One region of the Gorillibacterium terrae genome, then DNA from elsewhere that is predicted to be linked to it. Evidence: riboswitches for the same ligand, from Rfam matches in the RefSeq annotation. Region 1 holds a riboswitch; the other holds the start of a gene.

Region 1 (2,974 bases):
TGACTTGGCCCAGCTCGTCGGGGCTTTCCTTCAGCCGGACGAAGAAGTCTCCCTTGCTGAAGCGCTCGAGCGCCCGCATGAGGTCCTGCACCGGAGCGAAGGTGCGGCGGTTGGTGAGGTACTGAAGGATTAGGACCACCAGCAGGGTCACGGCCAAAGCCACGGTCGTCTTGGTCAGCAACTCCTTCTTTCCGGCAAGGACGAGGCTGGCGTCGACATCCATACCGATGTAAGCGTACACCTCTCCCTGTTTATCCAGATAAGGAGTCAGGACCGTCAGCCACGAGCCGAAGTCATCCTTATAAATCTTGGTGAAGCTGAGGTGCTTGGTTTTCTTCATCGAGACAACCCCGTCGGCATGGATCTTGGGCTGCTCATAGTAATCTCCCAATTTCAGGTTGGCGTCTTTGAAGGCGGTGAGGAGCGAGGTTGGGAAGGCAATCATCGAGGTCTGGTTGGAATTCTTCAATTCCGCTCCAAAAATATAGCCTTGAGCGATGTTCGGGTGGGTAGCGGACAACTGGTCGAAGTGTTCCGTCAGTTTTTTTTGTATCGGTGATTCCGGGTCCAGATTGGCTTTGGCCTGCGCGACGTCGTCGGCGGAGATGGTCTTGGCGAATGCTTCCATCGTCTTCTGCGACTCGGCGCGGAGCTGCTTCATCATCAAATTACTTTCCAGGTGATAGCTGTAAAAGATGAGGATGAGACCGGTCAAAAAGATATAAAGACTGGTCAGCAGCATGTTCCTTCCGGCTATCGTTTTCTTGCGGGTCTTCCTCGTTTGCAGATTCTTGTCTAAACTTCCCGATTTCCCCATGTTTAAGCTCCTTCAGTGGCAATATAAAATAAAAAAGGCAAACGATGGGCTTAAATAGCCATAGTTCACCAATTTGCGGGAATAAAAGCTTGCAACTGGCTGACATTTCCTATACGGAAGTAGTCCCTATAGCTTTGCGTCACTACCTTTCGATAGTTTTGCCGAGTATTCAGTTGGAAGATTCGATCTGGGTCTTCCGGTTAAGGTGAAAATAATCCTGCATGGACTAACTTACCACGTTTTTCCTTCCGCGACTAGTCCCCCTGCCATTTTTTCCACAAATGGCCTCTTGCATCGTCAGGGATCAATCTGCTGTATCCGGGCCCATAGTCCCACGAGCCCTTCAGTTGACGCCTCCATATAAATTGTATACAATATAATTAAACAAAATAGTTCGATACACCAACCCAATGGAGGCGCGAGAACCATGAGCCTGTACGAGTATGAGGTCAAGACGATTCGCGGCGAGACGACGACGCTGGCTCCCTACCGGGGGCAGGCGCTCCTGATCGTCAATACCGCCACCAAGTGCGGCTTTGCCCCTCAATTCAAGGGACTGGAGCGGCTTTATCAGGAGTACAAGGACCGCGGCTTCGCCGTACTCGGTTTTCCCAGCTCGCAGTTCCTTGGCCAGGAGCTGGACGAGGACAGCCGGATCGCCGAGGCCTGCGAGCTGAATCATGGAGTAACCTTCCCCCTGTTCGCCAAGATTGACGTCAAGGGTCCGGAGGCCCATCCGCTGTTTCGTCACCTGACGCAAGAGGCTCCGGGCTTGTTCGGCTCGCGCACCATCAAATGGAACTTCACCAAGTTCCTGATCGACCGGGACGGCCGCGTCGTTCGCCGCTTCGCTCCCAAGGATACACCCGACAAGATCGAGGCCTCCGTCCGCAAGCTGCTTGCCGACCGGTCGTGATTTTACAGGACGATTCTGCACACTTCGCCTTTCCGTGACCTCGAACAAAAAGAGACCGTTCTCCCCTTTCGGAGAGCGGTCTCTTTGCGCGTTAATCCGGCTTCGTCTGCGAAGCCTGGCTGAGCCAGTAGTGCAGCCCGCCCCGTTCCAACTGCCGCTTCGCCGCGGCGATCTCCGCAGCGCCTTCCCGCAGGTTGGCGAGGAGGGATTCGTGGAAGGCCTGCAAGTGGCTGAGCCGCAGTCCGCGGTAGGCTTCCGGCTCATAGAGCCGCTCGGCTGCCGCACTGTAGGTGCCCAGCCCCTCGTCGATATAGAGAAAGTCCCGAACCCGCTCCTCCTGGACCGGCGAGTCCGAAGGCCATCCGGCCGCCGAGCGGTAGTGGGAGAGCAGGCTGTTGTAGCTGCCTTCGGCAAGATCAGAGGCCCAATCGGCCCAATCGTCGGCCATTTGCAAGGCGACGAGCGCCCCTTCCACCAGGCGGGACACCCGGGGGATATTCTCCTCCTGGTCGGCGAGCAGCAGCGCCGCCGTGCTGCACAGCTTGAGGGGAGCGGATTTGCCGGCGAGCCGCAGCGGATCGGCGGCGAAGAAGTCTGCTTCCGCCTCCGTCGCCACGCTCAGGGCCCATTCGGCGATATAAGCTCGGTAATGGTCCCAGAACGGGGAATCCCCCGGGAACAGCCGAGAATACGCCCGGTGGAACTCGCCGTGGCACAGGTTGGCAAGCGGCAGAGCCCGGCAGGCGTTCGGATCGGCGGTATCCATGATATCGTCCTGGATAAAGAAGTACAGCATGAGGAAGATATTCCCGACCGCCATCTCCCGGCAGGTTTCTTCGTCCAGCCCGCACTGCTCCCGGAGCCAATAGGGCAGCAGGTAGCAGATGCGGTTCTTGCCGCCTTCCTCGGTCCCGGTGGGATTGGCCTTGTGCAGATAGGCGTATCCCTGACCGCGTAGCGCCTCGGGAAAGGCTCCCATTCGCCTGCGGCTCTCTTCATAGGCAGATCGAACCTCAGGTATAAAGGCTTGTATCCGATCCATAGGGTCGGTTCCCCCTCAAGAAAACCATTTTTACTTGGTTTACAAATATTTTCCTCGATTATCCAGGGAAAACATGCTATATTTCAGTAAGAAACGCCAAATTTTGTTGAAAGGGTGATTCCAATGTCAACCGAAGTCGCATTGCAATCGCAAGTGATCCAAAGGGCTTGGAAAGATCCGGATTTTAAAACGAAGCTGC
Region 2 (2,974 bases), on a different contig from region 1:
CATCCTTTCATGGGCGATCACATCCTGGCTAAATCCGCTCGGTCCAACCACAATGTAATCTCCCCAGTACAGATGATACGTTTGTCCCGTCGAGTTCTGGGCATACCGCTTAACCATTTTGGGCGACTCCACGAACAGGAACGTCGGGTCGGCTTGAACCTCTCCGTAAAATCCCTTAATCCGTTCCTCGGATTCTTTGAGATCCTGCAAGAGTTGCTCACGGGTCATCTGCGAAATACTCGGGTCGATGTAAACCCGGTTCCCATAGGGAGTCAGGCTCGAAGAACCCGCGAACATCGCGTTGACGGGCTGGGGCGTCTTCAGGTAAAGCGAAATCGCCAACAGCAGAATCAACGAAGATAGGATTAGGAGTGCGGTCTTTCGTTTGCTCGGTCGTTTCATGAGGCTCCTGCCTTTCGGGTTCGCCTAAACGCGGCTCCCTCTTCTCCGGGAAGCATCTTCGGGTGAAGGACTGCGAATCGGTCGCGGTTCATCCCTTTCTACAAAAAAAACGCCGCTTGCTCGCGGCGTTCTCTCCCCTTAGCGGGTAATGACATAAATATCAAATGCTCCGTAAGAATGCAGATTGAGCGGAATGGACAAGGCCTTCACGCCGCCGGGCACTCCGGAGCGCTGCTCCATGAAAGCAGGCGGAGTAATATCCACGCAGATGCCCTGGTTGTAGAGGAGCGTGCTGGCGTTGCCGCTGATCATGTTGGCCAATTCGGAGATGGCGCTGCGGCTGATCTCGTCAAATTCAGTCAGGGAAAATCCCCCCATCATCGCTGAAGCGATTCGCAGCGCCACGGCTTCGGGGAACCCGAATACCACTTCGCCGGTCATGCCCCCGACGATGCCGATCTTCAGCCAGACGCGATCGTCGCCGATCTCGATCTGCTTGATGGTGAGCTCGCCCAGTGTCGGTTTGACCTGGATCAAGGATTCGATTACCGTACAGGAAGACATCAGAAACGGATTGATGTAAGCTGCTTGCATTTTTTCGCCTCTCTCACTCGCTGGAATCGTGCGAAACCAAGCAATAGCGGTCTTCCCGGTAGGGTCCAATGCCACTGTTGTTCGGCAACCCGGCCGCCGTAGGAACTGGTCCTTTAGGCCCGAGGCTTTGCGTCCCTGCCTTTCGGTAGGTTTGCCTTTTCGCATCAAGTTGTTAGGACCACAGTCCTGCCATTAGTCTAAGTATACTTTCCAAAAACCCATTAATCAATAGACTTCCTTCCCGTTTCCTGCAAGTCCTGTCCGGTTATGTCTCTGGTGGACGGATTTCGGAATACGGACTGCGAGCCGAGGGACCTAAGAGGGTGACCCTTCGCCGCCGAAGGCGACGCCTAAGGCCCGGCAGCATGCCAAAAAGGGCCTACCAAAAAGACAGACGGAAAACCGTCTGCCTTGGATAAGCCCCGTTCGTCCCGAGGCGCTATTCCATTCCCGTAGCTTCCGCCTGCTTCAACACATCGATCAGTTCGCCGTGGATGCCTCCGCTCGTTGCGACGATATTCCGGACGCCAAGGTGATACTCCTGCCCCGTCGTATCGGTTACCCGCCCGCCGGCTTCCTGAACGAGCAGCGAGCCTGCGGCGAGATCCCAGGCGTTGAGGTTGATTTCCCAGAAGCCGCTCAGCCGGCCGGCGGCGATATAGGCCAAATGCAGCGCGGCGGAGCCTCCGTTGCGGATGTTGCGCACGCGCGGCAGCACAGCCGTTAGGCCGCGCATGTTCACGGGCAGGGCCGCGACCGGATCGGTCGGGAAGCCGGTCGCGAGGAGGCTCTCGGCCAGCGCCGCCTCCGAGGAGACGTGGATGGGCTTGCCCCGCAGATAAGCCCCTTTGCCCTTCTCGGCGACGAACAGCTCATCCCGGGAAGGATCGTAGACAACCCCGACGATGACCTCGCCCTTGAAGGCCAGCGCGATGGAGACGGAGAAGAACGGAAAGCCGTGAACGAAATTGGTCGTGCCGTCGATGGGATCGACGATCCACAGGTAATCGGCGTCCCTCACACTCTCCAGCGCTTGGGCGGATGCGAGCGGACCGGGCTCTACTCCTTCTTCCCCCAAGAAAGAATGCTCGGGAAAATGCGTCATAATCAAGTTCTTGATCAGCTTCTCCGAGCCTTTATCGATTTCGGTCACCAGATCGGCCGGCGATGTTTTGGTACCCAGCGTGGTGTAGGCTCCCAGCTTGCTCTTGATCCACTCCCCGGCCTTGGCCGCCGTGTTGATGGCAACTGCGGTAAAGCTCTTCCCGCTTGCGGAATAATGGACATTAATCGGCTCAGCCATGAATCATCACTCATTTCGGTTAATCTCTTATTCCCCAGTATAGTAGAGTTGCTTCGCAAAAACTACCGGAGCTTCCCCCAAATTTCATCGTAAGCGGTGACAAAGGGCATGGGTGTTGCAGGCCCTATCGCTAAAAACCCCACCGTCTGCGGTGGGGATGGATCAAGCGTGCCGCTTGAGCGGAAGTAACGGACCATAAGCGGTCAACGTTCAGCGCTCAGCGTTCCAAGGTAGCGCCGTCGACTTCGCGGAATTCCTCCCGTCCGGCCAAATCGGCGACCAGCCGGAACAGCGCCTCGTCCTTCTGCTTCGCCTCGATCATGATATCGAGCCGCGGCGTCTCGGCGGCGATTGCCCCCAAAAAGGCGGCGAGCGGCTCCGGCTCGACGAAATCGGCGTGGGCCCGCACATCCTTCTCGCTCTTCGGGCTCGACACGTGGATCTTCGGCGGAATCCCGGTGTCCTTCCAAGTCGCCCGGATGCGCGGCCAAAGCTCTTCCGCGGCGACGCCCGAGCCGGGATTCACCTGGTGATGGTGCAGGTCCAGTACCATCGGCAGTCCGAGCTCCTCGGCGGCCTGCAGCGTTTCCTCGGCGGTATACGTTTTGTCGTCGTTCTCCAGGGTCAGCCTCCGCCTCACTGCGGCCGGAAGATCGTTAACCCGGCTGTGAAAGC

What was found. A riboswitch is a leader RNA that binds a small molecule or an ion and turns the genes downstream of it on or off. The one in region 1 is predicted to bind cyclic di-GMP.
Region 2: another riboswitch for cyclic di-GMP. It lies ahead of ACSEXS_RS01140 (chemotaxis protein CheX); the one in region 1 lies ahead of ACSEXS_RS14020 (methyl-accepting chemotaxis protein).

The regions. Positions count from the first base shown of each region.
Region 1 covers NZ_JBPPGI010000003.1:313,263-316,236, reverse strand. The annotation lists gene ACSEXS_RS14020 (methyl-accepting chemotaxis protein) at 1-817, opposite strand, end outside; cyclic di-GMP riboswitch class I at 905-990, opposite strand; gene ACSEXS_RS14015 (glutathione peroxidase) at 1,245-1,733, shown strand; gene ACSEXS_RS14010 (hypothetical protein) at 1,825-2,775, opposite strand; gene ACSEXS_RS14005 (NHLP leader peptide family RiPP precursor) at 2,899-2,974, shown strand, end outside.
Region 2 covers NZ_JBPPGI010000001.1:255,711-258,684, reverse strand. The annotation lists gene ACSEXS_RS01145 (hypothetical protein) at 1-402, opposite strand, end outside; gene ACSEXS_RS01140 (chemotaxis protein CheX) at 541-996, opposite strand; cyclic di-GMP riboswitch class I at 1,077-1,162, opposite strand; gene ACSEXS_RS01135 (inositol monophosphatase family protein) at 1,436-2,299, opposite strand; gene uvsE (UV DNA damage repair endonuclease UvsE) at 2,517-2,974, opposite strand, start outside.